Linked DNA regions of Pseudosulfitobacter pseudonitzschiae. The protein of the gene in region 1 interacts with the protein of each later gene in a pairwise test. Links are inferred from orthologs where the notes say so. Each region holds a gene or a part of one and is shown in the gene's direction. Other genes may lie near its edges.

Evidence for each region.
Region 2: the proteins of def (region 1) and SULPSESMR1_RS14830 interact in binary tests that used the Escherichia coli proteins (3 or more experiments, as listed by UniProt). The link is inferred for Pseudosulfitobacter pseudonitzschiae from one-to-one orthologs.

What each region holds. Positions count from the first base shown.
Region 1 is NZ_CP022415.1:2,701,859-2,716,583, reverse strand. What follows is about bases 10,107-12,799. They hold def (peptide deformylase), read left to right. Parts: upstream 10,107-11,037; coding sequence 11,038-11,562; downstream 11,563-12,799. Other genes in these bases: fmt (methionyl-tRNA formyltransferase), read left to right, coding at 12,581-12,799; def (peptide deformylase), read left to right, coding at 12,059-12,553; def (peptide deformylase), read left to right, coding at 11,559-12,062; SULPSESMR1_RS13300 (MalY/PatB family protein), read right to left, coding at 10,107-10,939. Outside these bases: chromosome segregation protein SMC, read left to right, coding at 1-2,943; SULPSESMR1_RS13340 (PRC-barrel domain-containing protein), read right to left, coding at 3,007-4,011; SULPSESMR1_RS13335 (rhodanese-like domain-containing protein), read right to left, coding at 4,152-4,541; SULPSESMR1_RS13330 (lytic murein transglycosylase), read right to left, coding at 4,554-5,717; adenosylcobinamide-phosphate synthase CbiB, read right to left, coding at 5,730-6,638; SULPSESMR1_RS13320 (threonine-phosphate decarboxylase), read right to left, coding at 6,638-7,567; SULPSESMR1_RS13315 (response regulator), read left to right, coding at 7,753-8,130; SULPSESMR1_RS13310 (glutathione S-transferase family protein), read right to left, coding at 8,132-9,106; SULPSESMR1_RS13305 (hypothetical protein), read left to right, coding at 9,302-9,667; more of SULPSESMR1_RS13300, read right to left, coding at 9,770-10,106; more of fmt, read left to right, coding at 12,800-13,486; SULPSESMR1_RS13275 (hypothetical protein), read left to right, coding at 13,497-13,733; SULPSESMR1_RS13270 (trimeric intracellular cation channel family protein), read right to left, coding at 13,752-14,375; SULPSESMR1_RS13265 (hypothetical protein), read right to left, coding at 14,372-14,725. UniProt on the Escherichia coli protein: Removes the formyl group from the N-terminal Met of newly synthesized proteins. Requires at least a dipeptide for an efficient rate of reaction. N-terminal L-methionine is a prerequisite for activity but the enzyme has broad specificity at other positions.
Region 2 is NZ_CP022415.1:3,003,011-3,017,998, forward strand. The notes cover bases 3,560-6,515. They hold SULPSESMR1_RS14830 (aspartate-semialdehyde dehydrogenase), read left to right. Parts: upstream 3,560-4,504; coding sequence 4,505-5,527; downstream 5,528-6,515. Other genes in these bases: SULPSESMR1_RS14825 (MFS transporter), read left to right, coding at 3,560-4,427; SULPSESMR1_RS14835 (DUF4139 domain-containing protein), read left to right, coding at 5,636-6,515. Outside these bases: SULPSESMR1_RS14805 (hypothetical protein), read left to right, coding at 161-448; SULPSESMR1_RS14810 (hypothetical protein), read left to right, coding at 420-1,124; SULPSESMR1_RS14815 (HpcH/HpaI aldolase family protein), read left to right, coding at 1,203-1,970; SULPSESMR1_RS14820 (DUF3095 domain-containing protein), read right to left, coding at 2,019-3,158; more of SULPSESMR1_RS14825, read left to right, coding at 3,255-3,559; more of SULPSESMR1_RS14835, read left to right, coding at 6,516-7,279; SULPSESMR1_RS14840 (carbonic anhydrase), read right to left, coding at 7,862-8,521; SULPSESMR1_RS14845 (hypothetical protein), read left to right, coding at 8,696-9,076; dapF (diaminopimelate epimerase), read left to right, coding at 9,427-10,260; tRNA (N(6)-L-threonylcarbamoyladenosine(37)-C(2))-methylthiotransferase MtaB, read left to right, coding at 10,257-11,504; SULPSESMR1_RS14865 (cytochrome c1), read right to left, coding at 11,589-12,437; petB (cytochrome b), read right to left, coding at 12,451-13,797; petA (ubiquinol-cytochrome c reductase iron-sulfur subunit), read right to left, coding at 13,812-14,393; SULPSESMR1_RS14880 (glutathione S-transferase), read right to left, coding at 14,586-14,988.

The sequences.
Region 1 (14,725 bases):
GGTCTGTACCAGCGCCGCCACGAGGCCGAGCTGAAGCTGAAAGGGGCCGAGGCCAACCTGACCCGCGTCGATGACGTGGTGGAACAGTTGGCCGCGCAATTGGCGCAACTGGCGCGGCAGGCCCGACAGGCGGCGCGCTATCGCGAGATCGGCACCGAGTTGCGCCGCACCGAAGGCATGTTGCTGTACCGTCGCTGGCGCGAAGCTGACGATGCGCGCGCCAATGCAGACGAAGCACTGCGCACGCGTGTGACCGCTGCGGCGCAGGCTGAGGGCCGTGTTCAAAGTGCGCTTAAGGCCCGTAGCGCGGCCGAAGACGGGTTGCCAGCACTGCGCGAGGAAGAGGCAATTGCCGCAGCTTTGGTCCAGCGCTTGATCGTGCAGCGCGACACGTTGACGGATCAGGAGGCGCAGGCGCAGCGCACTATTGAAACCTTGGTCAGCCGCATCGACCAACTGGCCCGCGACATCGAACGCGAGGGCGGGCTGAACCGCGACGCGGGCGAGACCATCGAGCGGTTGGAATGGGAACAGGCCGAACTGCGCAAGGGCGCGGAAGGGCATGAGGATCGTCTGGACGCCGCCATCGAGGCCGCTCACGAGGCCGCTTTGGTGCTGCAATCGCGCGAGGCTGATCTGGGTGGTCAGACCGAAGATGTTGCACGTCTGTCGGCGCGCCATGGTTCGGCGCAGCGGTTGCTGGATGATAGCCGCAAGACCGAAGACCGTTCGGAGAGCGAAGCGACCAAGGCACGGGATGCTGTCGCGGCCTCGCAGGAGGCGCTGGCCAAGGCCGGCACCGATTTCGAAGCAGCGGAACAGGCGTCACGCGTGGCCGAGGACGCAGCACTGCGGGCCGATGCGGCGCTGACCGAAGCAGAGACTGCCCGTGCCGACGCCCAGACCCGCGAGGCAGACGCCCGTGCCGAACGCTCGGAGGCGGAGGGCGAGATGAACGCCCTGCGTGCGGAAGTGGGCGCGCTGGCCAAGCTGGTCGAGCGGGACACGGCGGAAGGTGGTCAGATCCTGGATCGCTTGCAGGTGCAAAAGGGGTTCGAGAAAGCCCTGGGTGCGGCACTGGCTGATGATCTTCGTGCGCCGCAGGTCGAGGGGGATGGTCCGTCGGGCTGGGCCGTGTTGCCCGCCTATGACAGCGACCAGCCTTTGCCCCAAGGGGTCACGCCGATCACGCAACACGTGTCGGTGCCGGAGGTTCTGACGCGCCGTATGTCACAGATCGGGCTGTGCGATGCAGAGGATGCCGCCCGTCTGCAACAGCAGTTGAAACCGGGCCAGCGGCTTGTGTCGCCCGAAGGCGATTTGTGGCGCTGGGACGGTTTCCGTGCATGGGCAGAAGATGCACCTTCTGCGGCGGCACTGCGGCTGCAACAGTTGAACCGGCTGGAAGAATTGAAACAGGGGCTGGAGCATGCCAGCCAGCGGGCCGAAGGGGCGCGATCGGCGCATGAGACCCTGACAGCGCGGCTGGTGGAGCTGTCCAACGCCGACAAGGCCGCCCGCGAGGCGCGGCGCGAGGCCGATCGTCTGGTGGCTGACGCGGGCCGCGCGCTGAGCCGCGCCGAAGCTGACCGCAATCTGGCCGAGGGGCGTTTGGAATCGCTGTCGATGGCGGTGAAACGCCACGAGGAAGAAGCAATGACCGCCCGCGCCCGCGTGCTTGAGGCGCAACGGGCGCTGGACGAGTTGGACGATGTGGACGAAGCCCGCGCCGCTGTCGAAGACCTGCGGATGACGGTCGAGGCGGCGCGTATTACAATGATGTCGCGCCGTTCCAATCAGGACGAATTGCGCCGGGAGGGCGAGGCCCGCACACGCCGGTCGCAAGAGGTGACCAAAGAGCTTTCGGGCTGGCGGCACCGTCTGGAGACCGCCGAGAAGCGCAGCACCGAACTGGTTGAGCGCAAGGCGCAGTCAGAGGCCGAATTGAAAGCCGCACAGGCGCTGCCCACTGAACTGGCAGGAAAACGCGCCGAACTGTCCGAGATGATGTCCGAGGGTGAAGCACGCAAAGCCGCGGCGACCGATGCGCTGGGCGTGGCCGAAGGCGTGCTTCGTGAGGCAACCGTGGCCGAGCGCGAGGCAGAGCGCGCTGCCTCGGAGGCACGTGAGGCGCGTGCTGCATCGCAGGCCCGTGCCGAAGCTGCCCGCGAAACGGTGCAGGCCGCGGCAGAGCGCATCGCCGAAGAACAACAGCAAACGCCCAACCAGTTGCTGACCGCATTGGATGTCGATCCCGGCCAGATGCCCCGTTCGGAGGTGCTTGAGGCCGATGTGAACCGTCTGAAACGCCAGCGCGAAGCCTTGGGCGCTGTGAACCTGCGGGCCGAGGAAGACGCACGCGAGGTGCAGGAAGAGCATGATACGCTGGTCAGTGAAAAGGCCGATCTGGAAGAGGCAATCAAGACCCTGCGCGCGGGGATTGCCAGTCTGAACCGCGAGGGGCGCGAACGGTTGCTGACGGCATTTGAGCAGGTGAACAGCAACTTTTCGCTTTTGTTCACGCATCTGTTTGGCGGCGGCGAGGCCAATCTGGTGATGGTGGAATCTGATGACCCGCTTGAGGCCGGTCTGGAAATCATGTGCCAGCCGCCCGGCAAGAAACTGTCGACGCTCAGCCTGTTGTCGGGGGGCGAACAGACGCTGACGGCGATGGCATTGATTTTTGCGGTGTTTCTGGCCAATCCGGCGCCGATCTGCGTGCTGGACGAGGTCGATGCGCCACTGGACGATGCGAACGTGACGCGCTTTTGCGATCTGCTGGACGAGATGTGCCGCCAGACCGATACGAGGTTTCTGATCATCACGCACCATGCGGTTACGATGGCGCGGATGGACCGGTTGTTCGGAGTGACGATGGGCGAACAAGGTGTCAGCCAGTTGGTGTCAGTTGATCTGAAAAAGGCCGCGAAGCTGGTGGCCTGACCCCCGCCCACGAGAACGCCCGCCCCCGAAGGGACGGGCGGAATATTCAGTCAAAAGCGTGAATTATTTGGTTTCTTGCATCGCTTTCAGGCTGTCTTCGGTCATGTCGACATAGACGCGAACTTCGCCGCCGTCGTTACCACGCTGGATGTTCAGGCTTGCCATATCCACACGGACATGGTCTTCGCCAATACCGAGGAAGCCACCGATATCCAGCAGAGCGCCGGTCAGCTTGCCGTCTTCCGAGACATACAGCTCGCCCACTTCGCCGATGCCTTCCATCTGGGCGTCAAACACTGCGGCACCGGTCAGGTCTTCGGCTGTCAGGTCATCAAACTCGACCTGTGCCCAGCCGTCCATCGCAACGGTTGGAGGATTGGCGGTAAAGGTGTCATTGTTTTCCGACGCATCCATGTCCGCACCGGTTTTCATGTCTTTGTCGGCCGTCATGTCGGCAGTCGCTGCGGTGTCGGTGTTGTCGGTTGCTGCGGCATCTGCATCGGCTGCCTGTTCAGTGTCAGCCTGCATATCCGTCGCGGCGGGGTCTGTGGCAGCCGTGTCCGTTGTCATGGTGCTGTCCGTGGCATCGGCGTTGTCAGTTGCCGCGCTGTCTTCGGCCCACATGCCGATTACGGATGTGTCATATTCGGGGGCATTTTCCAGCGTCTCTGCTGTGCCTTTGAATACGACATAATATTCGCCGCGATCGCTCATGCCGCTGACCAGATTCAGTTGGTCAATATTTAGCGCAACGCTGCGTTCGCCAACGCCAAGAAAGCCGCCGATGTCCAGCAGAACGGCGTTAACTTCGCCGTCGGGGCTCATGATAAGATCATTCACGTCGCCCACGCGTTCCCATTCGATCGCATCTGTATCGATCTCTTGGGTCGTTACGTCTGCTTGGGTGACATAGACGGCCTTGCCGATCAAATCGGATGCGCGAACGGTCTGTGCGCTGCTGACTGCTTCAACTGTAGAGTCGACAAAAGGCGACTGCATCTGGGTTTGTGCAAAAGCCGAAGTTGCCAACAGGGCTGCGGCTGCGGTGGTTGCTAGAAACTGTTTCATGTGATCCTCCTGATCGTGTGACTTGATGTGGGAAGAACACGATGGAGTGAGACTTGTTCCCGCTATTTTCCTTTAAAATCGGTTCCTTATGTCATTTGATGTAGAGCGGATTTTAGCCGATGCAGAGGTGGGGGCAGGATTTACCTCTTGGTTTCAACGGGTCCGCCCATTTTCACCCAATCCGAGAAACCGTTTTTCAGGTGTGCAGATTTGAAACCCATGTCATTTAATGTGTCGACCGATATCGCCGAGCGCCATCCCGAGGCGCAATGAAAGACGAATTTGCGGTCCTCGGCGAAGATTTCCTTGAAGTAGGGGCTGTCGGGATCAACCCAGAATTCCAGCATTCCGCGCGGGCAATGAAAGCTGCCGGGGATAAAGCCCAGACGTTCGCGTTCGCGCGGGTCGCGCAGATCGACGATTTGCACGCCGGGGTCATCCATCATCGCAATCAGATCCGCAGTTTCGATTTCTTCGATACGGGTGCGGGCGTCGGCGACCATCTGGGCGCTGGTTTTTTTAAGAGCCATGTGGGGTGTCCTTTAGAGTTGGTTCAACAACGCCGGTGTCGGCCATGCGTCGGCGGGCAGGCCAAGGCGCTTTTGTTCGGCTTTCACTGCGCTGCGGGTGCCCGCGCCCAGAATGCCGTCAATCTTGCCAACATCATAGCCCCTGTCGCGCAGTGTTTGTTGCAGCTGTTTCATCTGGGCAGTATCCAGTCCGGCATCGGGGTTGCCCGCATCATAGATGTCGGCGCCTCCCAGACGGGTGGCGAAATAGGCGGCTGTCAGCACATAGGTGAACGACTGATTCCATTCGAAATAGACGCTGAAGTTGGGATAGGTGAGGAAAGCGGGCCCTTTGTGGCCTTGGGGCAGGATCAGCGATGCAGGCAGATCGGCCAAGGCGCCGCTGCGGGCAGTCACGCCCAAGGCCTGCCAGTCGGCAGCAGGTTTGACGGTGTCCAGCCCGCTTTGCGACCAATCCATCGTGGTCGGCACGCTGACCTGTTGCAGCCATGGTTGGTCCGGCTGCCAACCCAGGCTTTGCAGCATCTTTCCCCCCGAAGTCAGCGCGTCAACGGGCGAGGTTTTCAGCTCGATATGACCGTTGCCATCGGCGTCGACACCGTTTTCGATGATGTCCAGCGGTAGCATCTGCACCATACCGATTTCGCCGGCCCAAGCGCCGGTGGTGGTGCGTGGGTCGAATTCGCCGTCAGAGTGCAGGCGCATGGCGGCCAGCACCTGCGGGCGGAACAGATCGGGGCGACGGCAGTCGTGCGCCAGTGTGGCCAGCGCGTTGGCGGTGTTAAAGTCGCCTTGGAACGCACCATAATCGGTCTCGAACGCCCAGAAAGCCAACAGCACTGTGCGGTCCACGCCATAGGTCGCTTCGATGGCATCAAAGGTGCTGTCGTATTGCTGGGCCAGTTGCAGCCCTTTGTTCAACCGCTGGGACGAAATCAGTTGCCGCGAGAATTCGATAAAGGGTTTCTGGAACACACCTTGCGCCTGATCGGCCCTGAGAACGGCAGGATCCTGACGCACACCTGACAGGAACGCATCAGCCGAGGCTGCGGGGATACCCATGTTGACGGCTTCGGCTTTCAGCCCCGCTTTGAAGTCGGCAAAGGATCCACCGCATTGGGCAAAAGCCGCCGCAGGCAGGGTCAGGGCAAGAGCGAGAAAAGCAAGGCGCAACATAAATGGTCCAGTTCAGAGTAAGAATACGAGGGCTGTAAGACCCAGAAAAGCACCCCATGTCTTCCATAGGATCGCGCAGGCCGCGTCAATGTCTGCCGGTTTCAACGGCACACGACCGCCTGCGTTCACCCAGGCGAGCGGCTGGATCGCGCCATCATAGCTGCGGGGGCCTGCCAGTGCGATGTTCAGGGCGCGGGCCATTGCGGCCTCGGGCCAGCCTGCGTTGGGGCTGCGATGGCGGCGGGCGTCGGCGGTGATGGCGGACCACTGGTGCAAGCCGCCGGAGAGGGCGGCAATCAGCAGGGCGGTCAGACGTGCGGGAATCCAGTTCAGCACATCGTCCAGCCGTGCGGCTGCCCAGCCAAAGGCGCGGTATTTCTCGGTGCGATACCCTATCATGCTGTCGGCAGTATTCACGGCCTTGTAGATCACCAGCCCCGGCAAGCCGCCGATCAAAAACCAGAAGGCGGGTGCGATTACGCCGTCGCTGAGGTTTTCAGCCGCGCTTTCGATGGCGGCGCGGGCGGTTGCGCTGGTGTCCATGTCGCGGGTGTCGCGGCTGACGATCATTGCGACGTTGCGGCGGCCTTGTTCCTGCGACATTCGCAAGCCGTCGGCCACTGCGCTTACATGCTGCACCAGCGACCGCTGCGCCAGCAGGGTCGCGGCAGCGATTGTGACGATCACGGGGCCGAACAGGTTCAGCACTGCGCCAACAGCGCCGCCGCCCAGCACCAGCACCGCCACAGCCGCGACGCCGCGCCATTTGCGATGGGGGCCGGTGTTCAGCCGCGCGTCAAGCGCACCGACAGCGCGCCCCATCAGCACGGCAGGGTGCGGCAGGCGCACCCACAGCCATTTCGGTTCGCCCAACGCTGCGTCCAGCAGCAGGGCAAGGATCAGCAGCAGGGGCGTGTCCATTAGGCGGCCTCGATCCGGGCCCAGCAGTGGGGCGCGGGCAGGCCAAGACGCAGCCATGTGTCGGAATAGGGAAAGATGCGGCTCCAGATTTGCGCATCGGCAAGGCGGTCGCGCCAAGCAGTGGCATTATCGACGTCATAGAGGCGGAACAGATCGGTGCCCCCGACAACAGACGCGCCCTTGGCCGCCATGATCGTGTCCAGCCGTGCGGCATCCTGCGCCAGCCGCGCCCGCGTTTGCGCCGCCCAGTCGGGATCGGACAGCGCTGCGGTGCCCGTCGCCAGCGCGATGCCTGACACAGGCCACGGTCCCAGCATGGTGCGCAATGCGCCGATCAGCTTGGGATCACCAATGGCAAAGCCCAACCGCAGCCCTGCCAGCCCCCAGAATTTTCCAAAGCTCTTCAGGATCACCGTGCCCGAAGCGGCCGCCTGCGCCATCAGCGAAGCATCGGGGGTGACGTCGCAAAAGCTTTCATCGATTACTCGCAGGTCGTTTTTCAGATCATCAATGGTCCAGATCCGTCCGTCGGGATTGTTGGGGTTCACCAGAACCTGCGCCACGCCCCTTTGGGTGACCTCCCATCCATGTACCTGAAAGGCGGCAGCGTGTTCGTTATAGGTCGGCCCCGGGATCGCAACGCTGCCCGCTGTGGCCAGCCGTGGCATCTGCGCGATCAGCGCCGAGGCGCCGGGTGCGGCCAACACGTCGGCGTGATCTGGCACATTCCAGAACGCGCGTGCCGCGGCCTCGAGCCGGGCGGTTGCGGTGGCATCGGGCAGGGCGGTCCATGCCTCGGGCGCAAGCCGTGGCACCGGATAGGGCACGGGGTTGATCCCCGTGGACAAATCCACCCAATCGCTGTGCGCGCCGCCAAAGCGGGCAAGCGCTGTGTCCAGATTGCCGCCATGATCCCGATTTTGTGCCACTCAGGTGTCCTTTTGCCGTTTTTGGCTGATTGTCGCCCTATTCACACGGCCCCAACGGCGAAAACAAGCCGGTTTAGGATTGATTTACGACTTGTCAGGATTTGGGAGCTGTCATTAACACTTTGTTAAGGTGTTGGGCAGATTGCTGAGGTCAGGCCTAATTGGCGCCGGGGATTATGCGGATGATGGATGTTTTGATTGTCGAAAGCGAAGCGGGTTTGTGCGATCTGTGGCGCAAGCATCTTGTACGTTCGGGCATGAACGTGCGCGTGGCAACCACACAAGAGGATGCAACGCAGCAGATCGTAGAAGCCTGTCCCGACATTATTATCCTTGATCTGGTGCTCAGGGACGGCAGCGCGCTGGCGGTTTCGGATTTCGCCAGCTACCGCTGCCCCGACACGCAGGTGATCTTTGTGACCAACACGTCGTTCTTTTCCGATGGGTCGATCTTTGCCCACGCGCAGAACGCCTGCGCCTTTGTTCAAAGCCGGACCCCGCCCGAGGATCTTGCCGCGATGGTCGAACACTATGGTCTGAAAAACGTAGCTCACTCTGCCTGATCTAGCCGCGCCCGTGCGGTGCGTTGAAATCGGGGTTGGGGTTGATCGGGATGATCCGGTTCGGATTTATGGTGTCGTGGCTGTAGTGGTAGTGGCGCACGATGTGATCAAAGTTGACCGTCTCGGCCACGCCATCCCATTGATATAGCTCGCGCGTGTAGGCCCATAGGTTAGGGTAATCAACGATCCGCGCGCGGTTGCACTTGAAGTGGGTGTGATACACTTTGTCGAAACGGACCAGCGTGGTGAACAACCGCCAGTCAGCCTCGGTGATCTGGTCACCCATCAGATAGCGGTTCTGGCCCAGCCGTTCTTCCAGCCAGTCCAGCGTGTCGAACAACGGATGCACGGCCTCGTCATAGGCCTCTTGGGTGGTGGCAAAGCCTGACTTGTAAACGCCGTTGTTCAGTGTGTCGTAGATGCGGTGGTTCACGGGTTCGATCGCGGTGTGCAATTCCGCGGGCCAGTAATCGTCGGTGTTGCCGGTGATCGCGTCAAAGGCACTGTTCAGCATCCGGATGATTTCCGCGCTTTCGTTGTTAACGATGGTTTCGCGCTGCTTATCCCATAGGATCGGCACCGTGACGCGGCCCGAAAACGTCGCATCAGCGCGGGTGTAGATGTCGCGCGCATAGGGCAGGCCGAACAACGTGTCGCCGGTGGCACCGTCAAAATCTGTGTCAAAGGTCCATCCTTCGCCCAGCATCTCGGGATGCACGACGGACAGGCCGATGTGATCCTCCAGTCCCTTGAGCTTGCGAAACACCAGCGCGCGGTGCGCCCACGGGCAGGCAAGCGAAACGTAAAGATGGTAGCGCCCCGATTCGGCGGCAAATCCGCCCTCGCCAGATGGGCCGGCGGACCCGTCTGCGGTGATCCAGTTGCGAAACTTGGGCTGGGTGCGTTCGAATTTTCCACCCGAGGAATCCGTATCGTACCACTTGTCCTGCCACTTGCCGTCCACGAGCAAACCCATATCTATCTCCTTTGCTGGTTGACCCAAACCTAGGGCGCGCACGGGCAAAGGCACAGCGCAGTCATCGCGCAGCCCCCCTGCGCAGGCGCACATTTCGGCAACAGCCGCAGTGCAGCATTTTGAAGATCATGGTAAATTTACTTGATGCTAAGCAAAGATGCGCCAAGTTTTAACCCGACAACATTGGGGACGACCATGACGACATTTCTGCCAAAAGAGGTACAGGCCGGTCTGGACAGCGCCCGTTTGGCCAGTCTGAAGAAGGCTTCGCGCCTGCGTGTGAACATTGATGGGGTGACCCATCCGGTGCTGCGCATGTGGAAAACCGGCTTTTCGGTCGATGCGTCAAGTGCGCCTTATTTGCGTGGTTATGTCGATCTGTATGATGGTGCGATCCATCTGTTCCAGTGCCTGATCGTTGCCACAGACGAAGAGGCCGGCGAGATGATCTATGAATTCAAACGCGCGACCGCCGTCGCGGACAAGCCTGCGCTGGATTTTGAAAAGGTGCCGGATGCGCCTGTCGCCCTGCTGACCGACCGCCCTGTCGTCGAAATGTAATCTGCCGGAGTGCGGACGGCCTGTTGGGGTGTTTGACCGCGCCCCTGTCGGAGCGCAATCATGACCGTTCTGTTCAGGCGCATGCGCCTGAACGCCAAAGCCTTACTGCAAGTCGCCAAATGCCTTGGTCAGACGCGCCACAGCCTCTTGCACGCGGCTGCGCTGGGTGGCGATGTTGAAGCGCATGAATGTCTCGCCACCCGCGCCAAAGGTGGGTCCGTAGTTGGCGGCAATCTGCGCGTCTTTCTCGATACGGCGGGTGACTTCTTCGCGGCTCATGCCGGTGCCGGAAAAATCCACCCAGCTGAGGTATGTTGCCTGCAACGGCATCGACTTCAGACCCGGAATGGCGTTCACGCCCTCGTCGAAAATCCGCGCGTTTCCGGCGAGGTATTCCATCAACGCGTCAACCCAAGCTGCCCCTTCGGGCGAATAGGCCGCCGTTGCCATAAACAATCCGAATGCGTTGGGCGACAGGCCAAGGGCCCCCATGCGTTTGGCGAACTTGGCCCGAAGCGCTTCGTCCTGAATAATCACGTTGCCGACATGTGCACCCGCGATCGAAAAGGTTTTGGTGGTGGCCGACATCATTACCAGACGGTCCGCAATGCCGTCGATCTGGGCCATCGGGATGTGTGTATGGCCGGGCATTACCAAATCGTGGTGGATTTCGTCCGAGACGATGATCAGATCGTGCCGCTTGGCAAAGGCAGCGACGCCTTCCAGTTCGGCCTGCGTCCAGACGCGACCACCGGGGTTGTGTGGGCTGCACAGCAGCAACAGCGTTTCCGATCCGTCCATCTGCGCATCCCACGCGTCGAAATCCAGCGTATAGCGGCCATCGGTCAGGGCCATCTGGCATTCGACAATGCGGCGGTCGGCGGCCTCGATCACGCGGGCAAAAGCATGATAGATCGGCGTGAACATGACCACGCCGTCGCCCTGTTTTGTATAGGCGTCGATGCACATGGCGGCACCGTTCACCAATCCGTGGGTGCTGAAGATCCACTCGGGCTGGATGTCCCAGTTGTGGCGTTCTTTCATCCACCACTGGATCGCGGCGCGATAATCGCTGTCGTCACCGAAATAGCCGAACATACCGTGATCGACCCGCGCCTGAAGGGCGTCGATGACACATTTTGGGGGCTGGAAATCCATATCGGCCACCCACATTGCAAGACCGTCATCGGCAGAGACACCATATAGCTTCTCCATCATGTCCCATTTTGCGCAATGGGTGTCACGGCGGTCTATGATGTCGTCAAAGCTCATGGGGTCTCTCCTGTGATTGTGCCCGCATTGCTAACGTCCCTGCGGCCAAGCGCAAGGGGCCGTTGCACCGACGCCCGTGTTGTCCTACATGACCTGCCATGAAACGCCCTATCCTTTTGCACCCCGATCCACGGCTCAAGAAGCTTTGCGCGCCCGTCACTGATATGACGGACGAATTGCGCAGCTTGGGCGACGATATGCTGGCCACCATGTACGATGCGCCGGGTATCGGGCTGGCCGCGCCACAGGTGGGCGTTCTGGAGCGGCTGATCGTGCTGGACTGCGTCAAGGCCGAGGGTGAAGCGCCCCGCCCGATGATCATGTTCAATCCCGAAATTATCGCCGCATCGGACGAGACGAATGTCTACGAGGAGGGCTGTTTGTCGATCCCCGAGCATTTTGCCGACGTGACCCGCCCCGCTGAAGTACAGGTGCGCTGGATCGATCGTGACGGCAAGGAGCACACCCAAGAAATGGACGGACTGTGGGCGACTTGCGTGCAGCACGAGATCGACCATCTGGATGGCAAGCTGTTTATTGATTACCTCAAGCCGCTGCGCCGCCAGATGATTACCCGCAAAATGACCAAGCTGAAACGCGAACTGGCGCGTGACAAATCATGAGCACACGCCCGATTTTGACATGGCCCGATGCGCGCTTGACGGAAGCCTGCGCCGATGTTGGCGCGGTAACCGCAGATGTGCAGATACTGGCCGCTGATATGCTGAAAACGATGTACGCCGCACCGGGGCGTGGGCTGGCAGGGCCGCAAATTGGTGTGATGCAGCGGATTTTTGTCATGGACACCGGCTGGAAAGAGGGCGCGCCTGATCCGCTGGTGTGTATTGACCCGCAGATCGAGATACTGGACCAGACGCCTGCGACGCACAGCGAAGGCTGTTTGTCGATCCCCGGCGTTTCCGCCGAGGTCATGCGGCCTTCGAGCGTACGGCTGTTTTATACCGGCCTTGACGGCGTGCGGCAGAGCCGTGATCTGATCGGCTTTGATGCGGTCTGTGCGCAGCATGAATATGACCATCTGGACGGCGTTCTGACCTTTGACCGCATTGATGCAGAGGCGCGCGCCGCATTGCTGGCCGAATATGAAGCGATCGCTACATGACCGTGCGCCCGTTTGTCCCATGGCCGGACAAGCGTTTGCGCACGGCCACAGCGCCGGTCGAGACGATCACCGACGAGATTCGCGCACTGTGGGCCGATATGGTCGAGACGATGGACGCAATGCCCGGCGTCGGTCTGGCTGCACCGCAGATCGGGGTGATGCTGCAAGTGGCGGTGGTCGATGCCACACCGGACCGCAGTCGCCGTATTCTGCTGGCAAACCCGATGATCCTGACAGCGTCGGACGAGGTTGAAGCGGGCACAGAAGCCTCGCCCAATCTGCCCGGTGTCCATGCCGAGATTATCCGCCCCAAAAATGTGACTGTCCGGTTTTTGAACCCGCAGGGCATGATTGACCGCCGCGATTTCGAAGGGCTTGAGGCGCGTTCGGTGCAACACCAGATCGACCATCTGGCGGGGCGGATGTATTTTGACAATCTGGGCCGTGTGAAACGCGATATGCTGATCCGCAAGGCGCGCAAATCGCGTTAGTGCCTGACGGACAGGAAAGGACACCCTATGCGTATTATCTTTATGGGCACGCCTGATTTTTCGGTGCCGGTGCTGGACGCGCTGGTGGATGCAGGCCACGAGATTGCAGCCGTTTATTGCCAGCCACCGCGTCCGGCGGGGCGTGGCAAAAAGGATCGGCCCACACCTGTTCACGCCCGCGCCGCCGCGTTGGGGCTGGAGGTGCGTCATCCGGTGTCGTTGAAAGCGCCCGAAGCACAGGCGGAATTTGCTGCGTTGCAGGCAGATGTGGCCGTGGTTGTCGCTTATGGATTGATCCTGCCCCAAGCCATTCTGGATGCACCGGCGCGCGGGTGCCTGAATATTCACGCAAGCCTGTTGCCACGCTGGCGCGGGGCGGCACCGATCCACCGTGCGATCATGGCGGGCGATGCTGACACCGGCGTGTGCATCATGCAGATGGAGGCAGGGTTGGATACAGGGCCGGTGCTGCTGCGCGAGGTGACGCCAATTGGCGAGACCGAGACGACGGCCGAGTTGCACGACCGGCTGAGCGCGCTGGGCGCGGGCGCCATCGTCGCGGCGCTGGAACAACTGGACGGGTTGGAACCACAGGCGCAGCCCGAGGAGGGCGTGACCTATGCCCACAAGATTGACAAGGCCGAGGCGGCGTTGGACTGGTCGCGTGATGCGGTGGACGTGGACCGCCAAATTCGCGGGCTTTCGCCGTTTCCCGGCGCGTGGTTCGAACGGGAGGGCGTGCGCATCAAGGTGTTGGGCAGCCGTCTGGCAGAGGGGCAGGGTGCTGCGGGGGTGGTGCTGGACGATACGCTGTGCGTTGCGTGTGGTACGGGCGCCGTGCGATTGACCCGCTTGCAAAAGGCAGGCCGCGGGGCGCAGGATGTCACAGAGTTCCTGCGCGGTACGGCGTTGCCCGCAGGTACGCAGCTTTAGGAGAGACGCGATGTTTCCCGTCCTGATAGGCACCGTGGTGATCGCGGGCATCGTCGGCTATGTCTCGGAGCGTTCGGGCTTTACCCACAATGGCATCTTGCAAAGCATCATTATCTGCATTGGTGGTGCGTTTTTGTTTTATTTCGTGCGGCTGATGTTCGGGTTCGGGTTTTCCAGCGCGGGGCTGAACGCGATTGTGTCCAGCATCGGGGCGCTGGTTATTGTCCCGACCCATTGGCGCAGATAGCTGGCCGATTGCTGGGGTTCAGGATTTTGGCGGGGTTGACCGATAGGTTGGCAGTTGCCAGCCAAAGGCGAGTGATCCTGCACGCAAGATCCATGTGATACCCGCACCTGCGGCCAACGCAGGCAGCCCTGTTGCCACATAGGTTGACGTCACCCACAGCGCCAGCGCGCCGCCAAAGGCAGCCGAGACGTAAAGTTCGCCCTGCTTCAGTACAACGGGCACGTCACCCACTACGACGTCCCGCATCAGGCCACCCATGCAGCCGGTGATCATGCCCATCAGGACTACGATGGGTGCCGGCGCGCCAAGGTCCAGCGCAACACCGGCCCCCGCAGGCACGGCGATGGCCAGCGCAAAACTGTCCAGCCAGACCAGCGTGCGCAGGCGGCTTTCCAGCAGGTGGGCGGTAAAGAACACCACGATGGCCGCCCCGCAGGCGACGGCGATATACGTGGGCTGGGCAATCCAGAACACCGGATTGCGGTCCAGCAACACATCACGCAGGGTGCCGCCGCCCATTGCGGTCAGGCAGGCGATGAACAGAAAGCCGACGGGGTCCATCTGGGCGCGGCTGGCAACCAGTGCGCCGGTCAGCGCAAAGATCAGCACCGAGCCGAAATCGAGAAGCGCCAGCCAGCTCATAATGCACCCCTGATCCAGTCGAGCGCACGTTGATATACCTGTGCGATGTCGTCAGGTGCGGTGCCATCCAGCGCCAACCATCCGAAGCGTCGCAACTCGCCGTCCGGGTCTGCGTTTTGCCACAGGTCGCGCACAGGCGGTACAGTGCGGCACAGCGCAAAGTGCCAGCGCTCGGCTTTGACGATGTTGTCAGAGGTGCCCAGCAGCAGGGCTGCGCGTGTTTCCAGCCCGCCGACGGCAAAAAGCGCCTGTGCGGCCGCATTTTCAGGGCGTGCAGCCTGCGGTAGGGTGCTGTGCACCAGCGCAATTTGCGGGTGGGTCGCGATGGCCAGACGGCGTGGCGCACCATC
Region 2 (14,988 bases), 300 kb from region 1 along the record:
CATGTGTTTTTGGGTGGCCCTGCCTGCATGGCCGAACCTTGGACCAAAGGTGGGCGCATTGGGCCAAGTCACACAATAACAGTCGGCTGTTATCCAATATCAGCCACGCGAAACCCCTGTTGTTATTGAATATCGCAACGACAAGGGCCACAGTCCCAATATGAAACACATTCTCCTTTCCCTTGCCTGTGCCGCCATGCTGGCCGCGCCGGCGGCGGCCCAGGCCGCCGACTGCTTTGCCGATTACAAGGCGAAGAAAGACGCCCCCCTGCGCCTGCATTATGGTGTGGCGCAGGTTTCTGCCTGTGACCGTGGTACGGCGCAGGCGGACCTGAAGAATCGTCTTGCCGCGAACGGCTGGACGTTGTTGCAGATTGTGTCTGTGTTCGGCCCCGAAGGCCTTGATCAAAGGAAAGACAGTGCCGGACAATACTTCCTCCGCTTCTGAAATGCGTCAGGCCGGTGAACGGCTGGTGCTGGGCGGGATCGCAGCGATTGTCGCCATTCTGCTTGCAGCTGCCATCGTGCTGTTTCTGACCCTGCCGGACGCGGGCGCCTTTAATGCCCAAGTCGAACGCATCTTTATCGAAAATGCCGACCTGACCAGCCAGTCCGAGATCAAACTGCTCGAAATCCTCGCGCAGTCGGGCACGGCCTTTTCCGCTACCCTGAACAGTTACCGCTTGGTTATCTTCGTGCTGCTGACCTTTGCCACGGCGCTGCTGGTGGCCGCACTGGTGTTTCTGGTCATGCTGGTGGGCATGGGCCGCCGTCTGGCCCAGATCGAACGCGCTGGCATCGAAGTGAACTCGCTTCTGATCAGCCGCGAGGAAAACACCGTCTATCTGAACAACCTTGGCTTCAAACTGACCGATGCGGCGATGGAAACCATGTCGATTCTGGCCGAGGCGCGGATGGACGACGATGTGCTATCCGGCGTCGAGATCGAGGCAATCATATCAGGCCGCGATGCGTCGGACTGCGAAGAGGCCGCAGGGGCCACCCGCATCAAACGTCTGCGCGACACGCTAGGCAACCAGATCGTCAGCGAATTGCTGGTCAAGAACATCGCGCGGCGCGGCTATATGCTGGCGGTGGGCAAGGACGTGATCAAGGTAATCTGACCCCCGCCAACTCCTCTGGTCAAAGTTGCGGGGCGCGTTCTAAGGTACGCCTCGCATACACCCCCGGAGGAGAAACCGATGCCAGCGCCAATCAACACATTCAAACAAGCCCTTGCCAACGGCAAGACCGTCATGGGCTGCTGGCTCAGCCTTGGCACGGTTAACACTGCAGAGCTTATGGGCGCGATGGGCTTTGACTGGCTGCTGATCGACGGCGAACACACACCCTACGACATCTCGACCATCCGCGACCAGTTGATGGCGCTCGCGGCGTCGCCGTCACATGCTGCCGTGCGCGTGCCGGTGGGCGAGACATGGATGATCAAACAGGTGCTTGATTGCGGTGCGCAAACCGTTCTGGTGCCCATGGTCGAAAGCGCCGATCAGGCACGCCAGCTGGTGCGTACGATGAAATACCCTCCCTTCGGCATACGCGGCGTGGGCTATTCCAGCACGCGCGCGGCAGGGTTCGGCACCATTCCAGACTATGGCCAGACGGCGGACGACCAGACCTGCCTGCTGGTACAGGTTGAAAACCGCGCGGGTCTTGCCGCATTGGATGATATTCTGGAAATCGACGGTATCGACGGCGTGTTCATCGGCCCCGCCGATCTGTCCGCCGATCTGGGCCATATGGGCAACCTCAGTCACCCCGATGTCATGGACGCAATCCTTGACGCAACGCGCCGGATCGCCGCCGCAGGCAAGGCGCCCGGCATTCTCAGCAGCGATGAGTCAGTGCTGATCGCCGCAATGGAAGCCGGCGCGCGTTTCGTCGCTGTTGGCGTCGACGCCTCGCTTCTGGCCAACGCCGCCCGCGCGGCTGCAAACCGTTGGGTGAAATAGACAGCCCTGATTTCTTTTGGCTAAAAATATCCAAATCCGGCAGAAACCTCAGGCGCTGCCGGATTTGATCTGCGTGGCCGCCTGTGTATAGCCGCCCGCCGCCCCGTCGATAAAATGCACATGATCGTCACGCTGCATCGACGGCACGATACAGGTCATCAGTGCCTCGCTCTGGCTGTGCGTTCCATAGCGGATGGTGCCTGCCATCCGCGCTGTCTCCAGCACAGCCGTCAGCCGCGCCGCTGTGGCGTCATCGCAATCCAGCGTCATTTTCAGCCCGTCGTCAAATTTGCGGAAATCGGCATTTTCGGCAACCGTTCGGGCATAGCCGCGCGCATCAAAACCGCCGACCTTCAAGCCCGTCTTAATCAGAACCCACGCCATAAACGTCTCGAACAGGATTTGCCGTTTGCGTTTGCCCACTGTCAATTTGCCATGTGTTGCGCGGGCTTCGATGTCAGCGCCCGCTGGCGGCCATCCGGCATCCGGACCTTCGGCGGGCGTGGGGTGCCCGTTGCGGTCCAGATCACCCACAACCTTCAGCACCGCATCAATCAGCGCTGCAACCTTCACGGCCTCTGCCCCCTCTTCGGGCTGGATCAGCACCGACAGGATTTGTCCGTTGCGCGCCTTGATCGGACTCCAGCGGCACGACAGGCCGGTCAGGTCGGGCTGCGTGCCTGCGCCAGCGCGGGGCAGATTGAACCTTCCTTGTTTCATTTCCGCCTCGGCCCAACTCAGACCACCCCCCGAGAACATTGCATAATCAACGTCCCCTGACGCCTGATACCGTGCCACGGCCACGTCGCGCCCTGCTTTGCGGATCGCGGACACAGGCACCATTGCCACGCGCAACTGCAACCCGAACTCTTCACCGGCCCAGCACTGCACCGCCGCCAGCGCGTGGCTTGCGGTTTCGGCCCGTTCCGGGGGGCAGGCAAATGCCGCACCATCCCCGCCAAAGACGAACGGAAACGCCTGCCCTGCTGCCGCGTTGATCTGCGCCGAAATCACCGCTGCCCCGATCATGTTGACCGTTTTGTATCGCCCTTCGGCAATCGCCTGCGTCGAGCCGACAATATCCGAGGCCCCCACAAACCAGTCCTCAGGCAAAGGGGTGTAACGCGCAGGGTTCGACAGCGTGCCAAAAGCACTTTGCAGCGGCAAGCGATCATAAAACTGGTCCATTGTCGGTCTCGCTGTTGCTGCTGAGCTTGATACGCACTCTTGCACGGTCTGTCCGCCCGTGTAACCAAGCTTCACCAAAGCTTGAAAGGCCACACGATGCGAACCGGACTATTTCTTCTGGCGCTGGCCTATGTGCTTAGCCAGTTCTTTCGCGCTTTTCTGGCAGTGTTGGCAGGCCCACTCCAAGTTGATCTGAACATCACGCCGGAAGCGCTGGCTTTTGCCTCGGGGCTTTGGTTTTTGTCCTTTGCCGCTATGCAGATTCCTGTGGGCTGGGCGCTGGACACCATCGGCCCCCGCCGGACCGCTGCTGCCCTGCTGTTGGTGGGCGGCGGTGGCGGTGCTGCATTGTTTGCGTTGGCGACAGGGGCCATGCACATCAACATTGCGATGGTGCTGATCGGTATCGGGTGTTCACCGGTTCTGATGGCGTCCTACTATATCTTCGCCCGCGAGTTCCCGCCCGTACAATTCGCCACATTGGCCGCATTGATGGTGGGCGTGGGCACAGTCGGCAACCTGATCGCGTCCTATCCGATGGCCATTTCGGCCGAGCTGATCGGCTGGCGCGCGTCGATGGGCGGGCTTGCGGCGCTGTCTGCGGCGGTTGCGGCAGGTGTGGCCTTTACCGTTCAAGACCCTGAAAAGCTGCAAACCGACCTGCGCGGGTCGGTGTTTGATCTGCTGAAAATGCCGGTGTTGTGGCTGATCCTGCCGCTGATGTTTGTGCATTACGCGCCTGCAGGGGCCATCCGTGGCCTGTGGATCGGTCCCTATTTGCGCGATGTCTATGATGCCAGCCAGTCGCAGATCGGCGTGGCGACACTGCTGATGGGGTTGGCAATGATCTTGGGTGTGGTGGCCTATGGCCCGCTGGACCGGCTGGTGGGCAGCCGCAAATGGGTAAACTTTACCGGCAACGCGCTGACGGCTGCCGCAGTGCTGGCGCTGTGGGCAATGCCCCAGCCCGACCTGTGGACCGCCGTGGCGTTGATGTGCGCCGTGGGGTTGTTCGGGGCGTCATTCCCGATGATGGTCGCACATGGTCGCAGCTTTGTGCCGCCACATCTGACAGGGCGCGGTGTGACCTTGCTTAACCTCTTTGGCATCGGCGGCGTCGGGTTGATGCAATTCGTCAGTGGACGGCTGCACGCAGACGCGCAGGGCGGCGATGTGGCAGCCCCCTATGCGGCAATCTTCGGATTCTTCGGCCTTGCGCTGGTTGCCGGACTGGCACTTTATGCGTTTTCCCGCGACAACACCGCCTAAAACAGATTTTTCATGCCCCTTTTAACACGGGGACAAGCGGTATATGGACGCCAAGCACCCGAAAATGGAGAATCGCAATGGGTTATCGCGTCGTCGTCGTTGGCGCCACTGGAAATGTGGGCCACGAAATGCTGAACATTCTGGCCGAGCGTCAGTTTCCGGTGGATGAAATCACCGCTCTGGCCAGCCGCAAGTCGTTGGGCACGGAGGTCAGCTTTGGCGACAAGACACTCAAGACGAAGGATCTCGATACGTTCGATTTCACGGGTTGGGACATTGCGCTGTTCGCCGTAGGCTCGGACGCCACCAAGAAATACGCGCCCATCGCGGCCAAAGCTGGCTGCTATGTCATCGATAACTCGTCGCTTTACCGCTACGACGCCGACATTCCGCTGATCGTGCCCGAGGTGAACCCCGACGCCATCGAACTGGCCGTCAAGCGCAAGATCATCGCCAACCCCAACTGCTCGACCGCGCAGATGGTTGTGGCGCTGAAGCCTTTGCACGACCGCGCACGGATTAAACGCGTTGTTGTCAGCACCTACCAGTCGGTATCGGGTGCAGGCAAAGAGGGCATCGACGAGCTGTGGGACCAGACCAAATCGATCTATAATCCCACCGACGACAAGCCTGCGCGCAAGTTCACCAAACAGATCGCATTCAACGTAATCCCGCACATCGACGTCTTCATGGACTCGGGCGAGACCAAGGAAGAATGGAAGATGGTCGCCGAAACGAAAAAGATCATCGACCCGTCGATCAAGGTGACAGCGACTTGTGTGCGCGTTCCGGTCTTTGTCGGCCACTCGGAAGCCATCAACATCGAATTCGAAGAGTTTCTGGACGAAGACGAAGCCCGCGACATCCTGCGCGAATCCCCCGGTGTCATGGTGATCGATAAACGCGAGGACGGCGGCTATGTCACGCCGGTTGAATGCGTGGGCGACTTTGCCACGTTCATCAGCCGCATCCGTCAGGACAGCACCATCGACAACGGTCTGAACCTGTGGTGCGTCAGCGACAACCTGCGCAAGGGTGCCGCCCTGAACGCGGTTCAGATCGCCGAAGTGCTGGGCCAGCGGATCCTGAAAAAAGGCTGAATTCCGCCGAAATATGTACAGCTTTCAAGGGGTGCTTCACGGCGCCCCTTTTCTTTTGGGTTACGCTTTCGCACGCTGGGGGACATTCGTTTTCAAAAGGTTCCAGATATGCGCATTGCCATTTTAGCCCCCGTCGTTTCCATCTGTGCCCTGCTGGGCCCGTTGGCCTTGTGGGCCGACACGCTGACCATCGACAGCGCGCCAGATACGGTAACCGTCTATCCGCGTGGCGCGCAGGTCACGCGCACCACCACGGTGACGCTGCCGCAAGGCACCCATGATCTGGTTTTGCCGGATCTGCCGCAATACGTCGATCCGGCCCGCATCTCGGTCAAACTGGCGGGGGCGCAATTGCAATCTGTGTCGTTCCGGGATCGCAACCAACCCCCCGGCCCCGATCAGGACACCGCCGAGATCACCGCAGCGCGGGATGCGCTGAAAGCGGCAGAAACCACATTGAACGCATTGGACGACCGTATCGCGCTGGCGCAGGTAGCGGTGCAAGCCGCCAAGGCACAAACCGATTTCCTGACCGCCCTTGGCACCTCTGATGCGTTGCCCACAGATGTTGGTACGCTGCGCGATCTGTCACAGATGATCGGCGATCAAACTTTGGTGGCCGGACAAGCGGCAGGTCAGGCCCGCACGTCGATCCGGACCCTGATGGAAGAGCGCGCAGACCGCGTCGAAGATGTACAGGACGCACAAGCCGCATTGGATGCGCTGCTGACAGCCGATCAGGATCACACCCGTCTGACCCTGACTGCAACCGCCGCAGCGGCGGGCGATGCAACGCTCGAGGTCAGCTATCAGGTAAACGATGCCGCCTGGTATCCGGTTTACAATCTGCGGCTGACCACAGATGACGCCCCCGCGCTGGAGCTTGAACGTGGTGCTGCCGTAGCCCAATCCAGCGGCGAAAACTGGGGCGGGGTGACACTTACTCTTGCGACTGTCCAACCCAGTGGCCAGACTTGGCCCAGCGAGATCTACTCGGAACTGCGCCGCATCGAAGACCCGGCCACCCCAAAGGCCCGCGTCAGTTCCGAAGCGGTGATGGGGGCCACCGCTGACATCGCGCCACCCGCGCCCGCAGCCATGGAAGAGCCCGCAGTTGCCATCGCCATGCTGGACGGCCCCAGCGTGCAATACGTCTTTTCCCAGCCGGTCAGCGTGGCCAATGGCGCCGACGAAGTCCGCATCGCGCTGGACAAAATCGGTTTTGCCCCAGACGTCTATGCCCGCGCGGTGCCGCTGCGTGACAGTGTTGCCTACCGGATGGCGCGTATAACCAACACCACGCAAGAACAATTGCTGGGCACCCAATATGCCACCGCCTTTGTCGACGGGCAAATGGTTGGCCAGTTCGGCTTTGATCCCGTGGCACCGGGCGAAGAGGTCGACATTGCCTTTGGGCCGATCGAAACACTGCGCCTGAACCGTGTGCGCCTGAACCGTAACGAAGGCGACCGGGGCATCATTTCACGGTCAAGCGAGATCGCCGAAACCACGCGCATCGACGTCGAAAACACCGGCACTATGCCATGGCGCGTGGAATTGTTCGACCGCGTGCCCGTGACCCAGCAAGAAGACCTGAACATTGACTGGGCGTCGCAACCGGCCCCTACGGTTACTGACCACGATGACCGCAAGGGTATCCTGATGTGGGACATGAACCTGGCGCCCGGCGACGAATCAAATGTGACGTTGAATGTGGACATGAACTGGCCCGAGGGGAAAGTCTTGCGGTGACCGCCTGCGGGTTTGATAAACCTTAACGCCCCGGCAACCATGTTTCGGGTGTGTGCCCACTATAAGGTTTAATTACTTCATTCCAAAGACGCGTCTAAATCTCTGTTTTCAGGTAGTTTTCACCCGATACATCCACATATGCCGGCAGTTTAACGATTGGCGCAAACACTTCTTAACTTGTGTCAGACTATGGTCTTCTTGTCAGCGGATGAAACTTTGGAAGACAGGGGACATCAGCAGACACAGACCGCCCGTGTGGGGACATGGGAACAAACGGTCACTTTCTAAAGCGGCTCCGGTGGGGAGCCGACCAACCGGTGCCGCAAAAGCGCACTTGGTGAAGGCCGCTGCACGTCAGCGTGTTTTCGAAGCATAGTTCACACGCCTTCATTCAAAACGATGATTGTCAGCTGCCGCACAGGTTCAGGGGTGGACCGAAGCAGTCTGTTCAAGGTCGGGCCTAGGGTACTGCAGCGGTTGCATTGCGCTCCGCCAGATGCAGTCCCCGACGTGGCCAGTCGCGTGGAACATAAGATAGAAGGTGGCGATGCTCTGGTGTGAGGATCGCCACCTTTTCGTATGTCAGGTGGTTGAAACCGGCAGGAATTTTTCATCGTGATGGTTGTAATATTCCAACCCACCCTCGCCGATGTCCATCCACAACCCGTGCATCGTCAATTCGCCCGAAGCCAGACGGTCCGAGACAAAGGGGAAGGTCAACAGATTTTCCAGCGACGCGACAACCGCGTGTTTCTCAAGCTGTTGTATCTGCACTTTTGGATCAGGCTCGTTCGCGACCAGATCGTATTTGGGGCGCAGAATGTCCATCCAGCGACCAACAAAGCTGGTTTTCTCTTCCAGCTCGGGCGCTTTGCCCTGACACATGTCGATACAGCCCTGAACGCCGCCGCAGTTGGAATGGCCCATCACGATCAGATGCGCCACTTTCAGTACGGTCACAGCATACTCGACCGCAGCTGACGTGCCGTGATGGTCGCCATCCGGCTCGTAGGGGGGCACAAGGTTGGCAATGTTGCGGTGAATAAAGAATTCGCCCTGATCCGCGCCAAAGATCGACGTTACATGCACACGGCTGTCGCAGCACGAAATCATCATCGCGCGTGGACGTTGACCTTCGTTTGCCAGTCGCCGGTACCATGCCTGATTATCGGCATATCCCGTGGCTTTCCAGCCATGATAGCGTTGTAGCAAATAGCTGGGAAGTGGCTTCACGTTGTGCATTTTTGTGGTCCTCTCGCTTGGGGCCTCGGGTCGGGTGACGCCCGCGATACAGCGAATTCTACCCAATTTCGAGAGAAAATCGTCTCCCTGCCCCGCAGGCATCAACCAAATGCCAACAAGTGTGATCCTAAGGTGCGCTCAGGCCGTGGGGGCCAACAAGGGGTGATCACCAAAATGAGCTTTATAACACACATCAATCCACGCGAGGCGGTAGCCGTTAACAATGACCGTCTGGGCGCACTATACGCCCAACTGGGCGATGTCAGCGCCGAAGATGTACTGTGCCGCGCCATGGAGGAACTGGCATTGCGTATGTCCCACTGCGAGCGTCTGTTTCGCGCCGACGACTTTGACGCGCTGCGCAAAAGTGCACGATCGCTGATCGCTATCGCCGAACAGATCGGCATGGATATTCTGGCGCGAGTTGCTGCCGACGTGACCTATTGCATTGACCGCAGGGATACCGTGGCGCTGGCCGCCACGTTGAACCGGCTGATGCGCACGGGCGAAGGGTCACTGACAGCTGTTTGGGATTTGCAGGACATCACGCTTTAGGCTTTCCGCTTCTGCCAATCCGCGCACGTGGATGCAGCGCCGGTGCGTTCGGTTGCGGCAATACATGTCGGTAAAAACCCACAGTACAAGCGACTGGAATTATCTCTGAAAAACCAAAGCGCCATGCCCAGCAACGAAAGTTGCAACCGGCATGGCGTTTTTGGTAAAGTGGTGAGCCGTGTTGGGTTCGAACCAACGACCTACTGATTAAAAGTCAGTTGCTCTACCAACTGAGCTAACGGCCCACTAGGCGGCTAACTAGAAAGAGTTGGCGGGACGGTCAAGCCCTATTCACCAACTTTATTGGCGCGGTACTGGATTCACCCTCGCGGCGGAGTTATATGCCCCCGATGGCACAGGATTATGAAACAAATTTGCCGTTCATGAAAATGCACGGGCTGGGCAACGACTTTGTTGTTGTAGACGCGCGCGCGCGCAGCGTGGTGATCACGCCTGCATTGGCCAAGGCTCTTGGCGACCGGCACCGCGGCGTGGGGTTCGACCAATTGGCCGTGATCGGCAAAGGTGCGGGCGATGCGCACCTGACCTTTTACAATTCCGACGGCACATTATCTGCGGCCTGCGGCAATGCGACCCGCTGCATCGCGCGCTATCTGATGGATGAAAGCGGCGCGGACAGCCTGCACCTGACCACAGACCGTGGCGATCTGGCTGCAAGGGACATGGGCGACGGGATCACTTCGGTGAACATGGGTCATCCGCAGTTGAACTGGGCTGACATTCCGCTGGCGCATGACATGGACACGCTGGAATTACCCATCGAGGGCGCGCCTACAGCGACCGGCATGGGCAACCCGCATTGCACCTTTTTTGTCGATGACGCCGAGGCGGTGAATATGACCGAACTTGGCCCCCGCATCGAGCATCACCCGCTGTATCCGCAGCGCACCAATGTGCAGGTGGCGCAGATCACCGGCCGCGACCGCATCCGCATGCGTGTGTGGGAGCGTGGCGTGGGGCTGACACTGGCCTCGGGGTCGTCCTCGTGCGCGACTGCCGTGGCGGCAGCGCGACGTGGTCTGACGAGGCGCGATGTGGTCATTGATCTGGACGGCGGGCAGTTGCGTGTTGAATGGCGCGAAGATGGCGTCTGGATGACGGGTGCCACGATGCACGTCTTTTCGGGACAACTGACTCAGGCGTTTCTGGACAGCCTGTCATGAGCGCCCCGATCTTTTCGAATCACGGCTGCCGTCTGAACGCCTACGAACTTGAGGCGATGAAGGAACTGGCCGCCAGTGCGGGTCTGCAAGACGCCGTGGTGGTCAACACCTGCGCTGTCACCGCCGAGGCCGTGCGCAAAGCCCGTCAGGACATCCGCAAGCTGCGCAAGGCGAACCCGAATGCGCGTCTGATCGTCACGGGCTGTGCGGCCCAGACCGAACCCGACACCTTTGCCAATATGGCCGAGGTAGACGCGGTAATCGGCAACACTGAAAAGATGCAGCAGACCACATGGTCGGGCTTGGCCGGAGATTTCGGCACCGAGCCTGTGCAAGTGGACGACATCATGTCGGTGACGGAAACCGCAGGCCACCTGATTGACGGCTTTGGCACGCGCAGCCGTGCCTATGTTCAGGTCCAGAACGGGTGTGATCACCGCTGCACCTTCTGCATCATCCCCTTCGGGCGCGGAAACTCGCGTTCGGTCCCTGCGGGTGTTGTGGTGGACCAGATCAAACGGCTGGTGGACCGCGGCTATAACGAGGTTGTGCTGACCGGCGTGGACCTGACATCGTGGGGGGCAGACCTGCCTGCTGCGCCGCGTCTGGGCGATTTGGTGATGCGCATTCTGAAGCTGGTGCCCGACCTGCCACGCCTGCGGATCAGTTCGATTGATTCGATCGAGGTGGACGACGCACTGATGCAGGCGATTGCCACCGAAGCGCGGTTGATGCCGCACCTGCACCTGTCCCTGCAACACGGCGACGACCTGATTCTGAAGCGGATGAAACGGCGGCACCTGCGGGGCGACGCCATCCGCTTTGCACAAGAGGCGCGCGCCCTGCGGCCTGACATGACATTCGGTGCCGACATCATCGCCGGCTTCCCGACCGAGACCGAGGCGCATTTCGAAAACGCGCTGGCTCTGGTCGAGGAATGCGATCTGACGTGGCTGCACGTCTTTCCCTATTCGCCCCGCCCCGGCACACCGGCAGCACGGATGCCGCAAGTGGACGGGCGCGCGATCAAGGCGCGGGCTGCACGGCTGCGGGCAGCGGGTGACGCGCAGGTTCAGCGCCACCTGAGCGCACAGGTGGGTCGCACCCATCATATCCTGATGGAAAGCCCGCACATGGGGCGCACTGCCCAGTTTACCGAGGTGCATTTCGCGGCCCCCCAGACCGAGGGCAGCATCGTCACAGGCACGATCAACGGACAGTTGGACAACCACTTGCTGGCCTGACCCGGCCAGCCCGACCGCCCGCAACGAAAAACCCCCGCCCTGTCGCCAGCGCGGGGGTTTGTCATGTTGTCTCAAGCGTCAGGATCAATCCTTGCGCTTGTACTTTTTCTTGACCGGCGCCCAAAGGCGTTTGTTCGTCAGGTACAGCAGCACCGACAGGATCGTCAGGAACAGCACGCCAACAAAACCGGCTTGCTTGCGCTGTGACAACTTGGGTTCAGCCGTCCACATCAGAAACGCCGCAACGTCCTGCGCTTCGTGATGCAACTCGTTCGAGTGGCCATCCGCAAATTCGACGTCTTCACCAGCCAGCGGCGGGGCCATAGCGATCCAGCTGCCGGGGTACATATGACCACCGTCCTCGTCCTTGCAGTCCTCGGGGTAACCGCCAGCGGTAAAGGCGGTGTTGTAATACCCTGCGAAATCTTCAGGCGCGCAGCTAGGTGGGTCTTCATAGCTGATCAACAGCGTAGCGATGTATTCCGGACCGCCGATGCCCTTCAACAGCTGGTTGATGCCCAGACCGTAAGGGCCATGAAAACCGGCGCGCGCCTTGGCCATCAGGCTAAGGTCGGGCGCGTTTTCAAGGGCCGAACGCGGAAAGTGGTCAACCGGGGTGCCGGGGCGCGTGTCATCCAGTTCGGGGTCGAAAACCTCGAATTGTTCGGCATAGGCGCGTACCTGATCCTCGGGCAGGCTGGGCCCGCCCTCGTCCGCCAAAGTGCGCAGCGGGACGAACTTCAGACCGTGACAAGCCGCGCAAACCTCGGTGTAGATCTGAAGGCCGCGCTGCAGCTGGTTGGTGTCATAGGTGCCGAACGGACCGTCGAAGGGAAAGTCGAAGTTTTCGACATGCGCTTCTCCGCCAGCGGCATAAGCGCCCCCTGCCAGACCAAAGGCCACGGCAGCGCCAAGTGCGATTTTCTTGAACATGGTGCTCATCCTCTTATTCCGCAGGCTGCGACGCGGCATCGGCCTTGGCCGAACCGGTCTTGGCCACTTTTGCGGCAAAGTCGTCTTCGATCGTCGCGGGCTGTGCGTCGGGTTTTTCAATCACACCCAGCAACGGCAGGATGACGAGGAAATAACCGAACCAATAAGCCGAGGCGATCAGCGAGAAGCTGGCGTAAGGCTCTTCCGCTGGCATGGCACCCAGCCACATCAATGCGAAGAAGTCGACAACCAGAAGCGCGAACCACATCTTGAACATCGGACGATAGCGGCCCGATCGTACCGAAGAGGTATCCAGCCACGGCACCAGCGCCATCACAGCAATCGCACCAAACATCGCCAAGACACCAAAGAACTTGGCGTCAACAATGCCACCGGTCACGAACGATGCAATCTGCACCACCCACACATCCGAGGTAAATGCCCGGAGGATCGCGTAGAACGGCAGGAAATACCACTCGGGAACAATGTGCGCAGGCGTCGAAAGCGGATTTGCTTCCAGATAGTTGTCGGGGTGACCCAGATAGTTCGGCATGAAGCCGACAACCGCAAAGAACACCACCAGAATGACGGCCAGCGCGAACAGATCCTTGATGACAAAGTACGGCCAGAACGGCAGCGTGTCTTTCTCGGCTTCTTCTTTCGAACCTTTACGCACATCAACACCTGTGGGGTTGTTGTTGCCGGTCGAGTGGAAGGCCCAGACGTGAACAATAACCAGACCCGCAATCAGGAAAGGCAGCAGATAGTGCAGGCTGAAGAAACGGTTCAGCGTCGCGTTGCCCACCGCAGGTCCGCCCAACAGGAACGTTTGCAGGCCCTCACCGATGAACGGGATTGCACCGAACAGGCCGGTGATAACCGTAGCACCCCAGAACGACATCTGGCCCCAAGGCAAAACGTAGCCCATAAAGCCGGTTGCCATCATCAGCAGATAGATCAGCATGCCGATGATCCACGTGATTTCGCGCGGGGCCTTGTAAGACCCGTAGTAGAGACCGCGGAAGATGTGGGCATAAACAGCAACAAAGAACAGCGAAGCGCCGTTCGCGTGCATGTACCGCAGCATATAGCCGCCGTTCACGTCACGCATGATATGCTCGACGCTGGCAAAGGCCATGTCGACATGCGGTGTATAGTGCATCACCAAGACGATACCGGTGACGATTTGCAAGACCAGACAGAACACCAGAACAATGCCCCAGATCCACATCCAGTTCAGGTTCTTGGGTGTGGGGATCATCAATGTGTCGTACAGCAAACCAACAACGGGCAGACGGCTGTGAAGCCATTTCTCTGCACCGGTTTTCGGTTCGTAATGGTCGTGAGGAATTCCAGACATTGCGTTCCCTTCCCTTAACCCAGTTTAATCGTGGTTTCGTCCACGAATTCAGCCACAGGAACCGGAAGGTTCTCGGGTGCTGGCCCTTTGCGGATACGGCCCGCGGTATCATAGTGCGAACCGTGGCAGGGGCAGAACCACCCGCCAAAGTCGCCAGCATCGCCCAAAGGCACACAACCAAGGTGCGTACAAACGCCCATCATCACCAGCCATTCGCTGTCCGTGCCGGCTTCACCGCCCGGAGGAACCAGCGACCGGTTCGGGTCTGTTGCAGGCGCATCGCCTGCAATGTTCGCGTTGCGTGCAATCGGGTCGGGCAGCGCTTCCATCTCGACCCCGTTTGCCGCGGCGACTTCGGCCTCGGTGCGGCGACGGATAAACACGGGCTTGCCCAGCCATTTCACGGTCAGCTGTGTACCCGGATCGATGCCGGAAACGTCAACACGGATCGACGACAGCGCCTTAACGTCCGCCGAGGGGTTCATCTGATTGACCAGCGGCCAGACGGCGGCACCTACAGCGACAGCACCTGCACCCGCAGTTGCGTAGTACAGGAAATCGCGCCGGTTGCCGTCGTGTTCATCTGTGTGGGACACGGGGTTTTCTCCAACTCTCTTGACCCTCGGGGTCATTCGCCAATGGGGCCGCACATCAAAGCGCAGCCTTCCTCGGGGCGTATCTAACGGGGTGAACCTGTCCAGTCCAGCATCATTGATGTCGCACGTCGTCGCATGTGGGAACTTTATCAACCCTTGAAGCACAGATTCGCGAAAATCATCTGTTCCGCCTTAGGGGACAGTCGCTTGCATTGATTCGCGGGCTGCGAATTTCGCGGCCCAAGCCGCCAGAGCATCGTTGCCCTTGCGCCAGTTGCGGTCTTCGTGGCGGAAATCAAGGTATCCCAACGCACAACCCACCGCGATATGCCCGATATCAAGCGGCCCGTACAAATGTCCCATCCAGCGACTGTCGAGCGCGTTCAACGCACGCGATACCTTTTCCCACTGGTTTTCGACCCATTTGTCCGATTGAAGCGCCTCATCGCGCAAACGGCGTTCATAAACCATGCTGACAGCCGCCTCCATGATCGCATCGCCCGTCGCTTCCAGTGTCAGCGTTTCCCAAGGGTTGGTTGCAGGATAAAGGCCTGCTTTGGCGCGGTCGTCCAGAAACCGTGTGATCACCCGGCTA